3 regions of the Arthrobacter glacialis genome follow, and region 2 is predicted to be linked to each of the others. Evidence: riboswitches for the same ligand, from Rfam matches in the RefSeq annotation. Region 2 holds a riboswitch; each other region holds the start of a gene.
The links. Region 2 has a riboswitch for thiamine pyrophosphate ahead of thiD (bifunctional hydroxymethylpyrimidine kinase/phosphomethylpyrimidine kinase). Riboswitches for the same ligand answer to the same signal wherever they lie in the genome.
Positions count from the first base shown of each region.

Region 1: linked by a shared signal. The riboswitch ahead of thiC (phosphomethylpyrimidine synthase ThiC) and the one ahead of thiD (bifunctional hydroxymethylpyrimidine kinase/phosphomethylpyrimidine kinase) in region 2 are both predicted to bind thiamine pyrophosphate.
Region 3: linked by a shared signal. The riboswitch ahead of CVS28_RS00330 (ECF transporter S component) and the one ahead of thiD (bifunctional hydroxymethylpyrimidine kinase/phosphomethylpyrimidine kinase) in region 2 are both predicted to bind thiamine pyrophosphate.

Region 1 is NZ_PPXB01000011.1:58,107-65,673, reverse strand. Features, by position in the region: gene CVS28_RS13720 (FAD-binding oxidoreductase) at 1-1,642, opposite strand, end outside; gene CVS28_RS13715 (TetR/AcrR family transcriptional regulator) at 1,660-2,268, shown strand; gene CVS28_RS13710 (glycerol-3-phosphate dehydrogenase/oxidase) at 2,271-3,857, shown strand; TPP riboswitch at 3,930-4,037, shown strand; gene thiC (phosphomethylpyrimidine synthase ThiC) at 4,053-5,834, shown strand; gene CVS28_RS13700 (dihydrofolate reductase family protein) at 5,963-6,544, opposite strand; gene bioD (dethiobiotin synthase) at 6,714-7,400, opposite strand; gene CVS28_RS13690 (cytochrome P450) at 7,397-7,567, opposite strand, start outside.
Region 2 is NZ_PPXB01000006.1:110,563-118,129, reverse strand. Features, by position in the region: gene CVS28_RS09090 (Rne/Rng family ribonuclease) at 1-1,615, shown strand, start outside; TPP riboswitch at 1,727-1,825, shown strand; gene thiD (bifunctional hydroxymethylpyrimidine kinase/phosphomethylpyrimidine kinase) at 1,814-3,406, shown strand; gene rplU (50S ribosomal protein L21) at 3,804-4,112, shown strand; gene rpmA (50S ribosomal protein L27) at 4,174-4,428, shown strand; gene obgE (GTPase ObgE) at 4,575-6,176, shown strand; gene proB (glutamate 5-kinase) at 6,185-7,327, shown strand; gene CVS28_RS09060 (glutamate-5-semialdehyde dehydrogenase) at 7,367-7,567, shown strand, end outside.
Region 3 is NZ_PPXB01000001.1:62,777-70,343, reverse strand. Features, by position in the region: gene CVS28_RS00345 (L-lactate dehydrogenase) at 1-29, opposite strand, end outside; gene CVS28_RS00340 (energy-coupling factor transporter transmembrane component T family protein) at 163-960, opposite strand; gene CVS28_RS00335 (ABC transporter ATP-binding protein) at 957-2,513, opposite strand; gene CVS28_RS00330 (ECF transporter S component) at 2,516-3,154, opposite strand; TPP riboswitch at 3,199-3,316, opposite strand; gene CVS28_RS00325 (glycoside hydrolase family 84 protein) at 3,534-6,866, opposite strand; gene CVS28_RS00320 (DUF4235 domain-containing protein) at 7,133-7,393, shown strand; gene mnhG (monovalent cation/H(+) antiporter subunit G) at 7,505-7,567, opposite strand, start outside.

The DNA.
Region 1 (7,567 bases), on a different contig from region 2:
TGCCGGGGTTCATGATGCCCGCAGGGTCCAGGGTGTTTTTGATGCCGGCCAGGACCTTGATGCCCAGGTCCCCGATTTCGGCGCCCATGTAGGGTGCGTGGTCCAGGCCGACGGCGTGGTGGTGGGTGATGGTGGCCCCGGCCGCCACGATGGCGTTGGAGGCAGCTTCCTTGACGCGCGCATTTTGGGCCAGCCAGTCCTCCTCGAGCCCGGACAGGAAAGTGAAATACAGGGACGCGCCGTCGGAGTAAACATGCGAAATATGCGTCTGCACATGGGCTGCGCCGCCGCGGGCCTCAAGTGCGTCCAGGATGGCCCGGCGGACACTTTGATACGTAGGCTCAAGCTGGCCCCAGGTGGCCGCCGTTTCGAGGGTCTCCACGTAGACGCCGCGGGTCAGGAGTTCGTCACGCAGGTAGGGGCCACTGAAGCGGCCATGCTCCCACGACTTCCCCGGCGCCGGACCCAGCGGGATCCCGCCAGCGCGCCGCAGGATCCGCGCACTGCGCCGCATCCGGGCACTGGCCCCTCGACGGTCGCCCTCCCAGACAAAGAGGGACAGCACGGGAGTCTGCTGGCCTCGGATTGCCAGGTAGCCGGAGAGCAGGCCTGTCTTCCAGCCGCCCAGCTTGAAGGTCGACGCCGTCTCATCAGTGTCGCTGAGGCGGCAGACGTGCGGCATGTCGCCAAGGCGGCCGTCGTGGCGCAGGCGCCGCATGGCATCGGCCCCGGCGGCGAATGACGGGAAGGACCAGGATCCGTACACCTTGTCCTCGGGCGTGGGGGACACCTTGACGGTGACCGCGGTGATGACACCAAGGGTTCCTTCGCTGCCCACCACCACGTCGAGCAGCTTTGGCCCGGCAGCCGTGCCCGGTGCCAGGGAGCCGACGTCGAACGGGCCTGCGGGGGTCTCGAGGTGGACGGTCTTGACCAACTCGTCGGACCGGCCGTAGCCGGTTGATGCCTGGCCGGCGGAGCGCGTGGCCACATATCCGCCCAGGGTGGCTTCCTGGTGGCTTTGCGGAAAGTGCCCCAGCGTGAAGCCGTGCGGGGCGAGTGCCGCTTCGATGGCAGGGCCCCGGATGCCGGCCTCAAACGAGGCCGTGCGTGAGACGGGATCCACCTGCAGGAGCCGGTTCATGCGTCGCATGTCCAGGGTGACGACGCCGGCAAAGCGGCCGCGCAGTGGTTCCACCCCGCCCACCACCGACGTTCCGCCACCAAAGGCCACCACGGCCAGTTGACGCCGTACGCACAGCGCCAGGAGTTGCCCCACTTCCTCGGTTCTGCCGGGGAACACTACGGCGTCGGGGGCCTCGAGTGCATCTCCGCTGCGGCGTCGCAGCAGGTCCGGGGTGCTCTTGCCACCTGCATGGAGGATGCGTTCCACGGCATCCGTGGCGACGTGTTGAGTCCCAACAATGGCCCGGATCTCGTCCAGGTCATCTTCCTCCAGCGCGACCGGACCCACGCGAACATCGGCCACGTCAACGGGTGGATGGCCGGCGTCGATGCTGGTGAGCTTGAGGGTGCGGCGCAGAAACTCCAGTGCACCTGCGCCCAGGGGCCGGGCGTGGCTGGGGTCCCCCCAGCCGTGCCACACGGAGGGAGAAACTGTTTCTGTGAGATTCGTCACCATGGGATACAGTGTGACACATGACGTCACAACGTACCAACGTGCAGGCCGATGCCACGCTCCTTTCCGCAACCCGGGATTCAGTGGTGCTCCACGGTGTCCGCCGAACCACTGCCAACGACATTGCCGAGCGGGCTGGCATTTCGCGCATGACCTTCTACCGCCGGATGGGTTCGGTGGAGAATGCGGTGCTGGCAACCCTCACCCATGAGTTCCGCAGCTACGCGAACACCGTACGGATCGGCACGCCCACTGGTACCGGGCGCCAGGAGCTGGTGCACTTCGCGGTGGAAAGCGTCCGGGTGTTTGCCACCTCAGAACTGCTGGCGTCCATCGCCGAGCGAGACCCGGAATTCCTGATCCCCTATGTGACGGATCGATTTGGTGCCAGCCAGCAGCTCATCCTCGACCAGCTGCGCACACTTCTGGACGCAGGCGTGACGGACGGCAGCATCGAAGCGGCCGGGGGGACAGCCACCACGCTGCTGCTGGCATTGCAGGGCGTGGCCCTGTCCTCACGGGTTCTCCTGAAAACGGACGCCTTCGAGGGCGCTCTGGCAGAACTTGCCAAGATGCTGGAACGCTACCTCACGCCGTCGAACAACGGTGCACAGCAGAGCGGAGCATGACCATGAAAAACCCGAGCTGGATCAACTGCGAAAGCCGCCAGCGGGCACTCGAGCACGTGGCCCACCACACGGTAGACGTGGTGGTGGTGGGCGGCGGCATCACCGGCGCCGGTGTGGCCCTGGATGCCGTGAGCCGCGGACTCAGCGTGGCCCTCATTGAAAGCCACGACTTCGGCGCCGGAACCAGCGGCTACAGCTCCAAGCTCATCCACGGCGGGCTGCGGTATCTGGCCAGGATGGACTTCCCCGTGGCCTGGGAATCGGCCATGGAACGGCGCTGGCTCATGAGCAACATAGCCCCGCACCTGGTCCGCCCGCTGGGGTTTGTCATCCCGGACGCCCGCAGCGCCCCGGCCTGGGAGGGCGCGGCTGCAGCGCTGGGTGTGGTCATCTACGACGTGCTGCGCAGACTGTCCGGACTGGGCAGCAAAACGCTGCCGCGGCCCCAGCTCCTCTCCAACCAGGCGGTGACCGCACTGGCGCCGGCACTGGACGTCACGGCACTGCGCCGCGGCTACCTTTACTGGGACGGACAGGCCGTGGACGACGCCCGGCTGGTGCTCGGCGTGGTCCGCACGGCAGCCCGGCACGGGGCCCATGTGCTGCGCGACGTCAAGGCCAGCAGCCTGACCGCGACAACCGTGGAGGCCGTGGACACTCGCACGGGGGCGCGCGTTGCCATCCAGGCTCGCGCGGTGGTCAACGCCACCGGTGTGTGGGCTGGCGACTTCGAGCCGCAACTGAGCGTGACCCCCAGCAGGGGCACCCATCTGGTGGTACGGGCGGAGCGGATGGGCAATCCCCATGCCGCGCACACGGTTGGCGTGCCCGGGCACTTTGGCCGCTACGTCTTTGTGCTGCCGCAGCCCTGCGGCCTGGTGTACATCGGGCTCACGGATGAGGCGGACCACACCGCCGACGGCCACCGGCCCCAGGTTCCGGAGCACGACGTCGACTTCCTCTTGGACGTTGTCAACGCCACCTTGACGGTACCGCTGACAGGCGAGGACGTGGTGGGTTCCTTCGCGGGACTGCGGCCCTTGGTGGAGGCCGCCCACGGGGACGGCCCCGACGGTACCGCCGACATTTCACGCCGGCACCTGATCCGGGATGTCCCCGGGGCGCCCATCACGGTGGTGGGCGGAAAAATGACCACCTACCGCCGGATGGCCCAGGACGCCGTGGATGCAGTGGTGGCCCGGTTGGGGATCGAAGCCTCCTGCCGCACCAAGACCCTGCCGCTGGTGGGTGCAGCGTCCGCCACAGTGCTCGGAACCATTGACGCACCGGCCAGGCTCGTGGCGAAATATGGCACGGAAGCCGCTGCGGTGCAGGCGCTCCAGCTGCAGGATCCGCTCCTCGCGGAGCCGCTGTTTGATGGGACCGAGATCACCGGCGCGGAACTGCTTTTCGCTGTTCAGGCTGAGGGTGCCGCCAGCGTGGCGGACTTGTTGGAACGGCGCACCCGTCTGGCCTTTGTGCCCGCTGATGCGGCCCTGGCCCGTGGGCGGGCGGAGCAGATCCTTGCCATGGCAGAGTCATTTTCCAGCCGGGAGCAGACAAGCGCACGGAACGAGGCGGGGGAGTGAGCCTGGCCGCTGGCCCCGCCGCCGGTTGAGCTTGCATGGCCAACGGTGGGCCGTAGTGCGTGGTAGCGTTTCTTCCGACCACACGGGAGCCCTTGCAGGGGCTGAGATCAGGCTGAAGCAGCCTGCGACCGTTGAACCTGTCCGGGTAATGCCGGCGAAGGAAGTGAGCAATCTGTGAACCCCAAAGCAATAACAATGACCCCTGCCCCCAAAGGTTTGGAACAGGCGCAAACGCAATCCCTGAAATCACATTCACTGGCCTTTGATGTGGATCCAGAGTCAGGAATTCGTGTACCAGTCACAGAAATCGCGCTGGAGCCGTCTCCCAACGGCCAGGCCAACGCGCCGTTTCGCGTCTACCGCACGGCCGGGCCGGGCAGCGATCCGGTAGTGGGCCTTCAACCCTTTCGAAGTGCGTGGATCAGTGCCCGCATGGACACGGAAATCTACCGGGGGCGCACCAGAAATTTGCTTGACGACGGCAAGTCCGCGATGCGCCGGGGCGCTGCCTCAGCAGAGTGGAAGGGATTGGTTCCAGAGCCGCGCCGCGCACGGGCCGGTCAGCGCGTTACGCAAATGCACTATGCCCGCCGCGGCATCATCACCCCAGAAATGCAATTTGTGGCAATCCGGGAAAACTGCGACGTGGAACTGGTGCGCAGCGAGGTGGCGGCCGGCCGGGCCATCATCCCCAACAACATCAACCACCCGGAGTCCGAGCCCATGGTCATTGGACGGGCCTTTTTGGTGAAGATCAACGCCAACATTGGCAACTCGGCCGTCACCAGCTCCATCGCAGAGGAGGTCGACAAACTGCAATGGGCAACCCAGTGGGGTGCCGATACTGTCATGGACCTGTCCACCGGCGATGACATCCACACCACCAGGGAATGGCTCATCCGCAACGCCCCCGTCCCGATCGGCACCGTGCCTATCTACCAGGCCCTGGAAAAGGTCAACGGCGAAGCCAACGCCCTGACCTGGGAAATCTTCCGGGACACGGTGATTGAACAGTGCGAGCAGGGCGTTGACTACATGACCATCCATGCGGGTGTCTTGCTTCGCTACGTCCCCTTGAGCGCCAATCGTGTGACTGGCATTGTTTCCCGCGGCGGGGCCATCATGGCGGGTTGGTGTCTTGCCCACCACCAAGAGAATTTCCTGTACACGCACTTTGACGAGCTGTGCGAGATCTTCGCCCAGTACGACGTGGCATTTTCGCTGGGCGACGGCCTGCGCCCAGGCTCCATTGCCGACGCCAACGACGCCGCCCAATTTGCAGAACTGGACACCCTTGCCGAATTGACACAGCGGGCGTGGGAACACGATGTCCAGGTCATGGTTGAAGGCCCGGGACACATCCCGTTCCACCTGGTCCGGGAAAATGTTGAACGCCAGCAGGAGCTTTGCAAGGGAGCCCCCTTCTACACACTGGGGCCGCTGGTCACCGACATAGCACCTGGGTACGACCACATCACCTCGGCCATCGGGGCGACGGAGATTGCCCGCTACGGCACAGCCATGCTTTGTTACGTGACCCCCAAGGAACATTTGGGCCTGCCCAACAAGGACGATGTGAAGACCGGGGTGATCACCTACAAGATCGCTGCGCATGCTGCGGACCTGGCCAAGGGGCACCCCGGGGCGAGGGAGCGCGATGACGCCTTGTCCAAGGCTCGATTCGAGTTCCGTTGGCGTGACCAGTTCGCATTGTCGTTGGATCCGGTCACTGCCGAGTCCTTCCACGACGAAACGCTGCCTGCCGAACCGGCAAAGACCGCCCACTTTTGTTCCATGTGCGGCCCGAAGTTCTGTTCAATGCGCATCAGCCAGGACATCAGGGACGAGTATGGTTCGGCCGAGTCGCAGGCGGCCATTGCCGATATGTACGCGGGCATGCGTGAGAAGAGTCAGGAGTTTCTGGCAACCGGGGGCAAGGTGTACTTGCCGGAACTCGCCGTTCCTTTGCGGCCATAGAGCCACGATAGTGGTGGCGGGGCGCAACGGTTTGCAGATGTGAAGAAATAACCTCTCGGAAACGGGAGGTTATTTCCTTATGGGGGGATGTTGGCTGGCGGACTGCTTCGCGTACCGGCTCAGATCGGTCAACGGCGCACCCGATAGCGCAGGTGAAGCACCCGGTTTCCCTGAATCACCACGTCGGGATCCTCCAACAGGTGCTGTGCGTTGACCGACCCGAAGTAGCGCTTGCCGGACCCGAAGACGACGGGTACGACGTCCATGCGCACCTCCTCGACCAGGCCCGCGGCTAGCACCTGGCCACCGACATCGCCAGCGGCGACCTCGACGATGCGGTCACCCGCGAGCTCCTGCGCCTTGGCCACGGCTGCCTCGACGCCGTCGACGAAGTGAAACGGCGCCTCGGGGTCCCAGCCCTCGGGCCTGGGCCTGTGCGTCACGACGACCACGTGGTCGACCCCTCCCGGAGGCTTCCCGTCCCAGCCGTCCGTCATGTCGAAGACGTGGCGGCCAACGATTGTCGCCCCGATATGATCCCAGTACGGCCGGATGTAGTCGTAGGAGGTCTGCGACACCTTCAGCACACCGCTGTCGTCCAGCGGGACGTCACCACTGAGCAACCAGTCGAACAGCGGTCCGGGCTGGTCGTTCATGTCCGCGACGAAGCCGTCCACCGATACCGAGCTGTTCATGACCACCTTGCCCACGGGGCCCTCCTTTGCTTTGGGTTGCCCACATTAGCAGCTCTCCACAGGTGAGGGTATAGCCGACGTGTGATGCTGTCGGCGGCGGTCGTCAGCGCGTCGTCCTCGCCCATCGTCGCCGTCGGACAAGACAGGCGAACTGGTTCTGCCCGCGAAGAAGTAACGCAATCTCTTAGCAGTGAGGCAGGTGCAGCCATTGGGTCGCCAGTTCACGGAATGTCCGCGGTGCCAGCCGGGATGCCCCGGCTGGCAGGCAGCCCAGAAACTGCGTTCCCTCAGTTCCGCGCAGGCTTTCGCGGTTGCTGAGTTCAACGTCCGACGGCGTTGCCGGCCAGGAGCCGATCACCAGTGCCGGGCCGGCAAAGCCGCGGCGGTGCAGTGCCTCCACTGTCAGGGCGGTGTGATTCAGCGTTCCCAAACCACTGCGGCACACCACCACGAAATGGCTCAGGGCGGCTCCCGTGGCAGCCGCCGCGAGGTCCGCCAGGGTGTGGCTGTCGGCATCGAGTTCCACCAGCAATCCGCCGGCGCCCTCCACCAGCACGTGGTCATGGCTGGCGGCCAGTTCCGCAATGCGGGCCACATGGTGAGTCAGATCCGGCAATTCACGATTGGCCCGGCCCGCGGCGGCACGTGGCGCCATGGGGTCACCGAGCCGGATGCCCTCATGAATCGAGTGGACGCCGCTGAGCCGGGAAACCTCGTCAACGTCGCCGTGCTCGCTTCCGGAAGCTCCGGTTTGGGTCGGCTTGTAGATGGCCACGGCGGCCCCGGCGGCTGACAGCGCCACGGCCAGGGCCGCCGTCGTCAGCGTTTTGCCAACGTCGGTGTCGGTGCCCGTTATGTAGGTGACGCTCATGGGAATTCCTTGTTGGTGAGTTGGGCAGTGACAGTGAGCGGGGCCTGAAAGGAAAGCAGCCGCAGCCACTGCGGCGGGGCACCGGCCGGTTCAAGGAGGGGCAGGGCTCTGGCGGTTTCCTCCAGGACCAGCGCGGTTTCCAGTTCGGCCAGTTTTGCGCCGAGGCA
Region 2 (7,567 bases):
CGGTTCCATGACAGGCATCTCCCGCAAGCTGCCCGACGTCGAACGCAACCGTCTCAAGCGCGTCCTGAAGGACCACCTGCCCGAAAACGCCGGCGTCATTGTGCGCACGGCTGCCGAAGGTGCCAGCGAAGAAGAGCTCACCAATGACATCAACAGGCTCCGCGCCCAGTGGGAAGGCATCAACAACCGTGCCTCCTCCCACAAGACGCTGGCCCCCGAGATGCTCTACGGCGAGCCGGACCTGACCATCAAGGTGGTCCGCGACGTCTTCAACGAGGACTTCTCCAAGCTGGTTGTTTCCGGCGAGGACGCCTGGGACACCATTGAAGCCTATGTGACCTATGTAGCCCCGGATCTGCTGGACCGCCTGGAAAAGTGGAGCAAGAGCGAGGACATCTTTGCCGCACATCGGATCGACGAGCAAATCTCCAAGGCCCTGGAACGCAAGGTCTTCCTGCCCTCCGGTGGCTCGCTGGTCATTGACCGCACGGAAGCCATGACTGTGGTTGACGTCAACACCGGTAAGTTCACCGGTTCCGGCGGAAACTTGGAAGAAACAGTCACCAAGAACAACCTGGAAGCTGCCGAAGAAGTGGTGCGCCAGCTGCGTCTGCGCGATATTGGCGGCATCATTGTCATTGACTTCATCGACATGGTGCTCGAATCCAACCGCGACTTGGTATTGCGCCGCCTGGTGGAATGCCTGGGCCGTGACAGGACCAAGCACCAGGTTGCTGAAGTAACCAGCCTGGGCCTGGTGCAGATGACACGCAAGCGCATGGGCACTGGCCTGCTGGAAGTCTTCGGCGAACAGTGCGGCACCTGCTTGGGCCGCGGCATGGTCACGCACGAGATCCCCGTTGAGCACCGCCGTGTGCACACTGTTGCCGTGGAGTCGCCGCAGGCACATGCTGCCAAGGTGGCGCAGGAACAGCGCGACAGTGACCGCACCACAGCCAACAGGTCCACACGCAGCGAACGCAAGCGCAACCGCAACCGTTCCAAGCCTGAGTCCGAGCAGGCTGAACACGCCCCGGTGGAGCTGCATGAGGAACCCACTGATGCTCAGAAAGCTCAAAAGGCCCATGAAGCCCGTGCCGCGTTGGCCAACATTGCAGCCGCTGCTGCAGCCTCGCACCATGAGCACGACGCTCCCGCAGCTCCTGTTGCAGTGCCGTCAGCGCAGCAAGACAATGATGCGCCCGACGCCGCAACACTCACCCTGGGTGGGGAAGCCATTGAGCTGCCCCGCGGCCACCGCAGTGAAAGCTCCGGTTCCGCCGAGACCAGCAACGCCGACCAGGCTGCGGCCTTGGCTGGCTTGACCCAAGCGCTGGATCAGTTGACCAGCCCGGGCCAGGACCAGTCAGCGCCGGATACTGCCGAGGCAGGTGGCAACAACCGCTCGCGCTCACGCCGTGGACGCCGCAACCGTAGCGCCCGCAGTGCACAGGGCGGAGCCGACATGGCGGTGGAAACTGCCGAGTCGCAGGCCCCGGCCCAGGGTTCGGTGCAGCACAGCAGTGCTGCCGTGGACTTGCCGGCGGCAGCCAAGCCGGCCAGGAGTTCCGAGCCGATCATCCTCGGTGTGGGAGTTCCCGCCTCGGAGCTGTAGCCAGCCTCTCAACTGACCCGCAGTAAAGGTCGAAAAAACGCGTTTTCAGCCCGTTTTTCGACCTTTACTGCGGGTCAGTTTGGTTTAACCGCTGGGGCGGGGTCTAGGGTTGAGAGCGACACGGGGTGCCTGGACAAGAGGTCCGGCTGAGAAAAGACCCGTTGAACCTGCCCGGCTAGCACCGGCGAAGGGATGTCCATGGAAACCTTGCTTTCTGCCCCGCCACTTTTGGATTCACCACCCCGGGCCCGTGAGGCCAGTCCCGGTTCCCGGCAACAACGGGGCGTCAGTCACCCGCGCGTTCTGAGCATTGCCGGTTCCGACCCCTCAGGGGGTGCCGGCATTCAGGCAGACATCAAGGCCATCAGCGCCCACGGCGGCTACGCCATGGCTGCCCTGACAGCGTTAACGGCTCAAAACACCACAGGTGTGCACAGTGTCCATGTGCCGCCCGTGGCCTTCCTCGCGGAGCAACTGGAGGCCATTTCTGCCGACATTGACATTGATGCAGTGAAAATAGGCATGCTCGGCACCGCGGAGGTTATGACCGTGGTGGGGGACTGGCTGGCAAGAACCCGGCCGCCCGTGGTGGTTCTTGATCCTGTCATGGTGGCTACCAGTGGCGATGAGCTTATGGCGCCGGCAGCGCGCCAGGGTTTGCTGCGGTTGTTGGAAAGCACTCACCTGGTTACACCCAATATTTTGGAACTTGCCGTGTTACTGGGACAACCCCAAGCTAAGAACTTTGACGAGGCGCTGCGCCAAGGCCTGCAGCTGGCCGCTGCCCACGGGGTCGCCGTTCTGGTCAAGGGCGGGCACCTCCCGGGGGAGGAGTGCTTGGACGCACTCGTACAACACGACGGCACCGTTGAGGTGTTTACAGCACCCAGGGTGGATACCCCCAACACCCATGGCACGGGCTGTTCACTGTCTGCCGCAGTGGCCACCTTGCAGGCGCAGAAGGGTGACTGGGCCGTCAGTGTGCGCCACGCCAAGTCCTGGCTGAGCGTCGCCCTGGAAACGGCCCATGAGTTGAATGTGGGCGAAGGCGCCGGCCCCATCAACCATTTCCACGCGCTGTGGGACAGTGCGGCACCGACCCTTGATGCCTTCAGTCAGCAGTTGTGGCAGGAATGCGAGGTGCAGCGTGAAGCCATTTTCGGTCTTGATTTCATCAAGGAGTTGGCGGCCGGGACATTGCACAGCGACCACTTTGCGTACTACCTTGCCCAGGATGCGCTGTATTTGAGTACGTATTCGCGTGTTCTGGCCAGGGCCAGCGCCCTGGCGCCTACAGAGGTGGAACAAAAGTTTTGGGCCGGGAGTGCGCAGAATTGCTTGGAGGTTGAGCTGGCCCTGCACCGCGACTGGCTCAGCCACTACCCCACGGACATGCGGCAGGGCCCCGTCACCAAACATTATGTTGACCACCTCCAAGGTGTCGCCTTCTCCGGCAGCTACGGGGAAGTGGTGGCCGCCGTACTGCCTTGCTATTGGCTTTATGCAGAGGTTGGCCGGGTGCTGCACCAGGACTACTTGTCCTTCTCGGGCGAGCACCCCTATGGGACGTGGCTGGCGACCTACGCCGATGATGACTTTGCCCAGGCCACTGAAACGGCAGTAGCCATCATGGATGCGGCCGCGCGGCGCGGCTCAGCAAGGGAACGCGAAGGCATGCGGGCCGCTTTTGCCCACTCGGCCCAGTATGAGGTGGATTTTTTTGCCGCCCCACACAGTTTCTTTGACGGTTGGGCCGCCAAATCCGCGCCAATTGGGGCCTTGGGTGATTAACGCCACCAGCTCTGAGGCAGAATCGCGGCGCGTCATGGGGCGAAATGGCAAAAACTCTCCGCATCCACGCTAAAGTTGGTGAGTACGGTTTCCCGCTCCTCTATGGCAACTGGGCAAATTTAGGTTTGTTCTGTCGTCCACTGTGAGTGTGGGTAATCAGTGTCATTTGCGCCCGGAGACAGAGTTAGCGTATTCTTGATCTTCGGTGCTTACGCCAACACCTAGGGCAACCACTCCATGGCAGAACTCCATTGAGGTCCACGGCGTTGAGGCACGTAGTATGCACCCCGTGCCCGTTCTATTCTGAACAGCGGGCGCATACGGTTGGTAGATGTCAATCATGATTCCTACCGGCACAAAAACTTTGTAATAAACGTCGAGAGAAGTGAGTTCCCCAGTGGTGTACGCGATTGTCCGCGCAGGCGGCCGTCAAGAAAAGGTTTCCGTCGGAGACCACGTGACCATGAACCGCGTCCCCGGTGGAGTTGGCAGCACGCTTGAGCTGCCCGCTTTGCTCTTGGTTGATGGTGACAAGCTCACCACAGCCGCGAAGGACCTGGCTAATGTGAAGGTTACGGCTGAGAAGTTGGAGGATCTTCGTGGACCGAAGATCGTCATCCAGAAGTTCAAGAACAAGACCGGCTACAAGAAGCGCCAGGGTCACCGTCAGGAACTGTCCAAGGTCAAGATCACTTCAATCGCTTAATAAGCGTTTTTGAAGTTCGATCCACTTTAGAATCTTTTAGTAAAAAGGCAGGCATTTTCAAATGGCACATAAAAAAGGTGCGAGTTCCTCTCGCAACGGTCGTGACTCAAACGCCCAGTACCTGGGCGTAAAGCGCTTCGGCGGTCAGGTTGTCAAGGCAGGCGAAATCATCGTTCGCCAGCGCGGCACCCACTTCCACCCCGGTGAGGGTGTTGGTCGTGGCAAGGATGACACGCTGTTCGCATTGGACGCAGGCGCTGTCGAGTTCGGCACACGTCGTGGACGTCGTGTTGTGAACATCGTCGCTGCGGTCTAATACCAAAGCTTTTCCAGTGGAGCGGGCCGCATGGCTCGCTCCACTGGCTTTTAACACAGATACATTTTTCGGCCGGTATCAGGCCCTAGTTCAGCAGTGGACTAGAATTGGTGCGCACAAACTAAGTTCTATTCAAGGAGATTTCAGTGGCCAGCTTTGTTGACCGGGTTGTTTTGCACGTATCCGGCGGGACTGGCGGCCACGGCTGCGTCTCAGTTCACAGCGAAAAATTCAAACCGTTGGGCGGGCCCGACGGCGGCAAGGGCGGCGATGGCGGTAGTGTCACCTTCCGTGTCAGCGACCAGACCACCACCTTGCTTGACTTCCACCATGCACCCCACCGTCGCGGCGGCAACGGCCAGCCCGGCATGGGAGACTGGCGCGACGGCAAGGACGGGAATTCGCTGATCCTTGAAGTTCCCGATGGCACTGTCATCAAGGACCGGGACGGCAATGTCCTCGCCGACCTCGTTGGCATCGGCACAGAGTACGTCGCTGCCGCCGGTGGCCTGGGCGGGCTCGGCAACAATGCCCTTTCCTCACTGAAGCGCAAGGCCCCGGGCTTCGCACTGTTGGGCATTGCAGGATCAGAGGCCGACATTGTCCTTGAGCTGAAGTCCATTGCCGACATCGCGTTGGTGGGCTTCCCGTCCGCCGGCAAGTCCAGCCTCATCGCTGCCATGTCTGCGGCCCGGCCCAAGATTGCCGACTACCCCTTCACCACCCTGATCCCCAACCTGGGCGTTGTCCAGGCCGGCGACGTCCGCTTCACCATGGCCGACGTGCCCGGCCTCATCGAGGGCGCCAGCGAAGGCAAGGGCCTGGGCCATAACTTCCTGCGCCACGTGGAGCGTTGCGCCGCGATTGTGCACGTCCTTGACTGCGCAGCACTCGAGGCCGACCGTGACCCGGTCACCGACCTGGCCGTCATTGAGCGCGAACTCGACCAGTACGACGTCGACATGAGCTTCGCAGGAACCGACGGTGACGTGGTTCCCCTGAACGCCCGTCCCCGCCTGATTGCACTGAACAAGGTGGATTCACCGGACGGCCGGGACATGGCCGGATTTGTCCGATCTGACTTGGAAGCCCGCGGCTACCGTGTCTTCGAAGTCTCCGCGGCAAGCCATGAGGGCCTGAAGCAGCTTGGCTTCGCGATGGCAGAAATTGTCATGGAAGCACGCAAGGCCCTCGCCGATGCTCCCGTCAAGGCCACCCCGGTGGTTCTGCGCCCCCGTGCTGTCAACGAATCATCCTTCACCATTCGCCGCGAAGAGCGCAACCTTTCTCCGTTGTTCCGCGTTCGCGGTGAAAAGCCCGAGCGTTGGGTTGAGCAGACCGATTTCCAGAATGAGGAAGCCATCGGCTACCTTGCAGACCGGCTGGCGAAGGCCGGCGTCGAGAAGGAACTCTTCAGGATCGGTGCCACACCCGGCGACACTGTCGTCATTGGTGGCGAGCATGGCATGATCTTCGACTGGGAGCCCACCATGATGGGTGGCGCCGAGCACTTGGCAGCCCCCCGCGGCACCGACCTGCGCCTGCTGGATCTTGGTGACCGCCCCACCCGTGCGCAGAAGCGTGAGGAACAGCAGGACCGCCGCGATGCGAAGGCTGCTGCCCGTGCCGAGCTGGAGTCCGAGCGTAAGGCAGGCATCTGGACCGAGACAAGCACCCGCAAGGCTGAAGAGGCCCGCGTTGTTGCAGCCGAAGTTGCTGCCGACGACACAGGTGCAGCGCAGAACTAATGGGAAATATGGGGCAGGATCAGGTGACCTCGCTGAGTTCGCGGCGGGGCATTGCCACCGCGGCGCGCATAGTTGTCAAAGTTGGTTCGTCGTCGCTGACGTCAGTGGCGGGCGGCATCTCAGAAGATGCCCTCGTCAAGCTGGTGGCTGTGCTGGCGCAGCGCCGGCTGGCCGGAACGGAGATCATCCTGGTCTCCTCCGGTGCCATCTCAGCGGGATTGCTGCCGCTGGGCCTGAGCCGCCGCCCCAAGGATCTTGCCACCCAACAAGCTGCGGCCAGCGTGGGCCAAGGCCTGCTCATGGCGCATTACAACCGTGCCTTTACCTCTCACGGTGTCACGGCCTCGCAGGTCCTGCTCACGGCAGAGGACCTGACCCGGCGCCACCAGTACGTCAATGCGCACCGTGCCCTGGAACGGTTGCTGCTTTTGGGCGTGGTTCCCATTGTCAACGAAAATGACACGGTGGCCACCCACGAGATTCGTTTTGGTGACAACGACAGGCTGGCCGCCCTGGTGGCCCACCTTGTCAAGGCCGACGCACTGGTGCTCCTCTCCGATGTGGATTCGCTCTACGACGGCCCACCGGCCCAAGGGTCAAAGCGCATCAGCGAAGTTGCCTCGCCCGAAGACCTTGAAGGCATTGTCATCGGCAGCGCCGGCAAGGCAGGCATCGGCACCGGTGGCATGGCCACCAAGGTGCAGGCTGCCTTGATCGCTGCCGAGACGGGAATTCCCGCACTTGTCACTTCCACCGGGCAGGCGGCTGCCGCTCTGGCGGGGGAGGATGTGGGCACCTGGTTTGGCATCAACGGCAACAAGCGCCCCGTGCGCATGCTCTGGCTGGCGCATCTGGCTGACATTCGCGGCCGTTTGGTCTTGGACGACGGCGCCGTCCGGGCAGTGAGCGAACGGCACAAGTCCCTGCTCCCGGCCGGTATCACGGCCATCAGCGGTGACTTTGATGCCGGTGATGCCGTGGAGCTCAGTGACTCCGCGGGCAGGGTATTCGCCCGCGGACTGGTCAACTACCGGCACTCGGACCTGCCCCAAATGCTGGGTCGTTCCACCAAGGAGCTGGCCAAAGACTTGGGCAGGGAGTTTGAACGCGAAGTGATCCACGTTGATGACCTGGTGCTCCTGAACGGTTAGCTCACAGCGCGATCTGCACCTGTGCCATAGACTTGGGGCATGACCGAGCAGATTGTTGAACAAGATATTGCCGCCGAAGTTCGGGCCATCACTGACCGCGCCCGCAGGGCCGCGCGTCGCATGGCCGGAGCAAACCGTGCCTGGAAGGACAAGGGGCTTCGTGCCATTGCCAAAGCCTTGTTGGAACACCAGGACAGGATTTTGGCTGCCAACGCCAAGGACCTTGCAGCTGGCAAGGAG
Region 3 (7,567 bases), on a different contig from region 2:
GTGAGCTTGGTGCTGCGTGCGATCGTCATGCCCCCAGTATCCCAGCCACCCAGACGCTTCCACAGTATGTGTCCGGCTGTTTCCTGGCGGCGATCACACCGGCAAAGGAAAGGCCCGCCCTGCACGCCTCAAGGCGCCAAGGGCGGGCCGGTTGCTGTCTAGCTAGCCAAACACGGGATTCCAGCTGCCCAGCAGCACGGCAGCGCTCACCGATACGGCTGCGATCACCAGCCCCCCAGCGACAACCCACAGGTCATGACGGGCGAACGAGGATTCACGGGCCCAGGTGCGCGGACCTGCCCCGAAACCCTTGGCCTCCATGGTGACAGCAAGCCGTGACGCCCGGCGCACGGCCTGCACCAGTAACGCCATGGCCTGGCCCAGCTGGGCCTTGACGCCACGGAACAGCCCGGGCTCACCGCCCACCCCGCGGGCACGGCGCGCCATGCCGAGAGTTTGCCATTCCGCGACCAACAAACCCACCAGCCGCATGGCCGCCAGCGCCCCAAGGACAAAACGGTGCGGCAGCCTGAGTTTTTGTGCCAACGCGTCGGCCAGATCCGTGGGATCGGTGGAAGCCAGCACAATGATTCCCGGCAAGGCGATGGCCAAACCACGCAGGGCAATGGCCACCCCGGCTTCCAGCGACCCGCTGGTAAAGGTCAAGGGCCCCCACTCCAACAAAAGCTCACCGGTTTTGGGCGCCAGCAGGGCCGTCCCGTAGCCGCCCACCACTGCTGCCACCAGAATGGGCCAGCCGCGCAGCAACAGCATGCGCGCGCTCAGTCCAGCCAACGGCAGGAGCATGCATTCAAGCACCAGGGCAACGGTTGCCGAGACCCAGTCAACGCTGACCAGCAGAACCACTGTGATCGCCATGCCGGCGCCCAGCTTCGCCAGCGGGTTGGCACGGGCCAACCACGCCGTGGAGCGGGGCGTGGCGATGATGTCGACGCTCATCGCTGCACCACCGACTCCGCTGAAAGCAGGGAGGCCGCACCTTGCGGCATCTGTTCGGGGGCGCCCAGCACCAGCTGTTCTCCACCCAGCACAGCACTAAAGGCTGCATCGTGTGTCACGGAAATCACGGCTGTCCCCGCATCCAGCAGCTCAGTCAGCAGGGATGCCAGCTCGGCCCAGGTGTTGGCGTCCTGGCCAAAAGTTGGCTCATCCAAGATCAGCACCTGCGGGCTGGCCGCCAACACTGTGGCCACGGACAGGCGCCGCTTTTCCCCGCCGGAGAGCGTGAAAGGGTTGGCATCGGCCAAATGGTCCAGCCGCAACCGCGTCAGAAGCCCATCCACCGAATCTCCGCCGCGCCCCAAGAGTTTCGGTGCAAACAACAGCTCCGCACGGACGCTGCCGGTAACAAATTGGTGCTCAGGTTCCTGAAACACCGTTCCGATCCGGCTGATCAGCTGGCGCCCGCGCCACTTCAACGGAGCAGTTCCGGCCCCGCGGGCCAGCGGCTCCGTTGCCAGCAACTGCCCGCCTGCTGGCGCCAGCAAGCCCGCCAGGGTCAGTGCCAGTGTTGATTTTCCTGCCCCGTTGGGGCCCGTCACGCTCAGCGCCTGCCCGGCGCTGACCCGCACGGAAGGAACCACAGCGATTGGAACGCCCGGGTGCCTGCGCCGTCCCTTGGTGCGGGAGACGGCAAGACCGCACGCCTCAAGCAGGAGCAGCTCCCCGGCGTCGTGCGTGGATGAGGCTTCCCTGGGCCGGACCGCCGGCACGTAGCCCGGCACCCAAATCCCGGCCGCCGTCAGCAGTTCCCGGCTTTGCGCCAAGACGGCGGCCGGCGGGCCGTCAAACAACACCCCGCCTGGCTCGCCCAGCGCGGCTGGCGCCAGGACAATGATCCTGTCCACGACCTCAAGCCACACGGAAACCCGGTGCTCAACCACCACAAGGGTTGCCCCGGATTCATCCAGGCTGCGGCGCACGGCATCGCGCACCTCCACCACACCGGCAGGATCCAGATTGGCCGTGGGCTCATCCAACAACAACAGGCCGGGGCGCATGGCCAGCATGCCAGCGAGCCCCAGCCGCTGTTTTTGCCCGCCAGACAGGGCCGAGCTTGGATGATCCAGGGGCAGCTTCAACCCCACGGACTCCAACGAAGCGCTCACGCGGCGCCAGATCTCATCCCGGGGGACGGCCATGTTTTCTGCACCAAAGGCAACGTCGTCACCAATGCGCGAGAGCACCACCTGAGCGTCGGGGTCTTGCTGCATGAGCCCTGCCCGGCCGCGTGATTCCGCCACTGGATAGCCGTCGATGAGCAGTTCACCGGCCTCATTGGCGTCCTCATCGTCCCCCAGCACCCCAGCAAGGGCGTGCAAGAGTGTCGACTTGCCAGCACCCGAGGGACCCAGCAACAAGACCCGCTCCCCGGGGGCAATCTCCAGATCCAGGTCATGTACGGCCTTGTTGGTGCGGCCCGAATGCTGCCAACCCCAGCCCTTTGCACTGATCCGCGCCGGAGTTGTCCCCCGGTGCGCCCAGGAGCCCACGCCTAGACCGCTCGTTCGATCGCGGCGCCGCGCGAAGGCAGATTGGACAACGCACCCGTGCGTGCCAGTCCGCGCACGGCCAGCCAGGACACCAATCCGGCAATGATGGCGCCAGAGATCATGGCCAGGACCACGTAGACGAGCTTCCACTCCATGGCCCAGGCGACATTCCAGACCAGGGAGTCGTTGATGCCCATGGCCAGGCCTGCCAGCGCTCCGGCCAGCAGGGCCACAGGCAGGTTGAACTTGCGGTAGCGGAACAGCGCAAAGCCCAGCTCAGCACCGAGGCCCTGGACCAGTCCGGAGAGCAACACCGTGAAGCCGAAGTGGGTGCCCAGCAGCCCCTCCACACTGGCGGCAATCAGTTCACAGTAGAGCGCTGCGCCGGGCTTGCGGATGACCAAGCCGCCCAAGACGCCGGCGATCAACCAGCCGCCACCGTACAGTGCGCCAACGGGCGGGAAGGCGACGGTGAAAGCGCTGATCAGGCCGTACCCGGCGGACCAGAGCCAGAAAATGACGCCGATGGCGACACCCAGAACGGACACCACCACAATGTCCACAACACGCCATGTGGACTTGCGTGCCGCCTGGTTTTGATTGCTTGGTGCGGCGTTTTTGCTCGCGATTGACTTACTCATGGTTCCTCCTTCGCAGGAGGGGCGGCAGGCGGACTTTCCGCGCAGCCGAAGAGAACTCGACTCCCTTCGCCGGTACTAACCGGAGCAGGTTCGAGGGTCTGCGGCTAACCGCACTCTCAGCGCCGGTACCCAAGGCGGGTAGACGCTCCCCTGTCGTGTTTGAATTGCGGCTTCAGTTTACCCCCGCCGGATGCCGCGCACTAATACTTCCGCACGACCTGACGTAATGCACCCGTTCGCCCACCCGTTCCTCGAGGTAGCCGGTTGCCCTCGTGCGGGGCGTCCGGTGAACGGGGCTAACGACGCCGGGCGGGCACCGAAGGGAATCCCGGTGCCCGCCCGACGGACAAGCTGAGGTACGACTCGCTGCCCGCTGTTGTTAGTGGCTCGCCACCCTGCGACGGGTCACCGCGAACACGCCCGCACCAGCAATGAGCAGCAACACGGCGAGCCCACCCAACATCGTGGCGTTGGCGCCAGTACTGGCCAAGCCATCCGCAGCAGCCGGGGTGGTTACCGCAGCGGTGGCCGCACCAGTGATGGTCAGCGGTGCGCTCAGCTGGCGGGAGGTCCCGTCAACTCCCACACCGTCAATGACGATGCTGTGCAGTCCGGGCGCAACATCCACAGGCAGGTTCACGCTCAAGGTCACAACACCCTGGGCATCAGCCGTGACCGTCCCCAGCAACACCGGTGTGGAATGCAGGGTGAAACTCGCCTCACTGCCCGGCTTGAAGCCCGTGCCACTAACTGTCAGCCTCCCACCCGGCGCCAGAGTTCCAGCGCTCAAGGTGATGCCAGCCGACGGCGTGCCCGACGGGGTAGCGCTCGGCGTGCCCGACGGGGTAGCCGTTGCCGACGATGACGCACTCGGGGTGGTCGTGGGGCTTGGCGTCGCTGTGGGCGTTGCCGTGGGGCTTGGCTCAACCACGTCGCCAACATAAGGCCCGCTGCCAACAGGGCCTGTGGCCCGGACTCCCAGCTCGTAAACGACCGGCCCGGCACCCACTGCCCGGCCAGCCCCGGACTTGAACAGGATCCGAACTCCGGAAATGGTGGCCTGCGTCAGGACAGCTTCCTGGAAGCTCACTGCCGGATTCAAGGCACCCAGGGTGACCCATTCGTCGTCGGACTTTACCTGCAAATCACCCGCCATGTGACCAACCACAGCCACCGACTTCATGGCTGCGGGGGCATCCAAAACATAGCTCAGGTGGGAGCCGGCAACGGGTGCGGTGGCTGCCTCGAAAGCACTGTTGATGGTGGCATCGAAGGCACTGGCCGGACCAGTCCCATTGGCACCGGCCAAGTTAGTGGTGAGCTTCTGGGTGGCTTCGAAGGCTTGGAACTCGCGAATCTTCACCCACTGGCCCCCGGAGTTGGCAGCCGCAGCCACCAGGCGGATGTACCGGGCGCTGACAGGGGTGTCAAAGCTCTGCTCGATGCGCGGCTTGCTCGCAAACGTGCCCGCCGAGGTCCATGTGCTGTTGTCGGCGGAGTACTCTAGTCGTGCGTTGTAGATCATGTCGCCGGCCTGAAAATCTGAATCGGCCTGTTGGATCAAAACCTTGCCAACCGGCTTCACTGCACCCAAATCAAGGGTGACGGTGGATCCGACCACCGGCGGGGCACTTGACCACCAGAGGGTGCTGGCGTTGCCGTCAACCATTTTGCCGGGTGTGTTTTGCTGGTAGGTTGCCAACGAAGAAGACGCGGTCCCCGGGAAGTTGTTCGCTGCTGCCACGGGGGTCAGGTTCAGCCAGGTGTTGTAGCGTGCCTGGGCTGCTGCGGTGAAGATTTCAAAGACGCCGTCACCCACAGACGGGATGATCTGGTTGGGTGTGATGCCAATGTTGTTCGGACCAACATCGGGCACGGTGGCGCGCATGGCCAACGCCATTTCTGCGTTGGCTTCCAATGCGGCATCCGTTGCGACAACGCCGTTTCCGGACTTGATGGCGATCAGCATGGCGACTTGCTCTTCCATGGCCGTGGCCCAATGGGCAGCAGCGTCGATCCATGGCTTGGAATCGTCGTAGAAGCCCTTCATGGCCATGGTTGCCAATGTCTCAGGGCCTGCCTTGATAGTGGCCAGGCGGTCCTGCAGCGACTTCATCCCTGCCACGTTACCGGCGTCGTACGCTGTCCAGAAAGCGGCTACATCGGCACTGAGGGCAGGGGCTGTCTTGGAGTTGGGGCGGTAGGGCTTCCAGCTCTGGTTCAAGTCGACGAAGGTTTCCAGCGACTTGCGCACGGCAGCCTCTGCACCGGCAAGCTCTGTGATGATTGCCGACTGTGTGGTTGCAGCGTTGTAGGCGGGACTGTTCCACGAGTAGTCACCAAACCCGGCCAGGGCGATCATGGAGGCGTAGGCCTCGATCATCGGGTTGGAGGTGATGCCGTCGATGTGCTTGTACAAGTTGGGATCGCGCCCTTCCAGCGGGTTCAGGAACAGGCGCCCGCGCTGGCCGTCGTTGACCGGCAGGTTGTCCCAGATGTAGAAGTGTTCGGCGTTGTAGGTGTCCACAGCCTTGGTCACCGATGCCTCGGTGATGGTGTTTGAAAAGACGCCCTCCCCTGTCCATTGGATCAGGATGGAATCATCGGTGGCCAGGCCAAACTGGTCCTTGTAAGGATCTTCGGCGGAACCGTTGTAGTTGGTGGGAACGGTTTGCAGGGGCTGCAGATTGTGCACCTTGACGTAATCGTTGACAATCCGGTTGAGGTAGAACGCCTGTCCGTCGGCGAGCTTCCTGAATCCGGAACTGGTGAACTTTGCCAGGTCGGCAGCACACTTCAGTGACGGATCAATGTCATCCAAGGCAATGTAGAAGCTGCTCACGCCAATGCTGCGGAGCTGGTCAAATTTAGCCACCGTGGAGTTGTAGTCGGCGTCGGAGGAGTAGCAAACATCGTTGCCCGGAGACAGGGCAAAAGTGAAGTTCACATGGTTTGCGTTGGCCTCATCGACGAGTTCCTTCAGGTCGGCCAGTTCTGCTGCGGGGTACAGGTCACGCCACTTGGCGCGCAGGTAATTGTCATCTTTGGGCGTGTAGATGTAGGTGTTCAACTTGTGCTTGCCGTAGAAGTCCAGCTGGTCCAGACGGGCCTGATGCGACCAGGGAATGCCATAGAAACCTTCAATGGCGCCTCGGATGGACATCAGTGGCCAGTCCTTGACAGTCATCGCCGGGGCTGAGCCGTTTGCGACCGCCTGGCTCAGGCTCTGCACGGCGTAGAAGGTGCCTGTGGCATCTTTACCGTTGAGTACCAGTGCGGGTTTGCCAGCGATGGTTCCGGTGGCAATCACATAGCCGTCAGTCGCCAAGGCGTCAGCACTTGTGGCACCCACAGCTGCCAGGGCCGCTGGGATGGCGGAGTTGTTGGCGGCGGTGCCCAGAAATACTGTGGCACCCGCGGCTGTTCCGGCATCCACGAATGACGCGGTTCCGCCTGCTTTGTTGATGACCTGGCCGAGCAGGTCCTTGGCGGCGGCGTCAGTTGTGGCGCCCACGGCGACCTTGACCGTGCCTGTCAACGGGACGGAAACGCCCGTTGTGTTCACTTCCTGCGGCGTGGGCAGAATCCCTGTAGGCGTCGCAGCCGCCTGGGCCATTGGAAGCGCGGCTGGCGACAACGCAGCCATGCCACTTCCGGCAATGATGGCCAGAGCCAGCGCTCCGGTGGCAACGTTCTTTAAGGCACGTTTCACACTGTTCCCCTTGGTGTTTTGCAAGCGGGCGTCATCACCATGATGATATGGATCACAATTTCCGGCCAATTGGGTGAAACTCTACTGACCTGCCAAGGATTCCGTCAATTGATTACGTACGACAATTGGAGGTGGCTAGCGAGCAAAATATGGCAACCCATCCGCACGTGAAAATGCCGCAAAACAATTGCCTGGACCTGAGAGGCTAGGCTAAACGCAAGGCATTTTCCCGCTTTGGGTCAGCCCCACACACTGAGGAGCGCTTTATGAACATCGTCTACAAATTGCTCGGCCCTGCCGTGACCTTGGGTGCAGGTCTTGTGGCTAGCAAGCTGGTGGACACGGTTTGGGAGAAAAGCACTGGCAACAAGCCCCCGCACGACGGGACGGACTTGAAGAACAGCCTCCGCTCCGCCCTGACATTTGCATTGGTGTCCTCGGCGGTGGCCGCCATCATTCAGGTTTTGGCCGGACGAACCACCCAAAAAGCCATCGCCCGGTTTGGCCAGCACCACGAAGACGTCTAAAACACCCGCCGGCGCGCGCCAAGCAAAAATCGAACGGGCAGTAGTTGTTGATGTTTTTGTTAAACATCAACAACTACTGCCCGTTCGGCGAGGTGCGGGAGGAGTTGGGGACTAGTCCTTGCGGTCGCCTTCTACGGCTGCAGCGACAACTTGGTCCAACTCATCAACACTGAG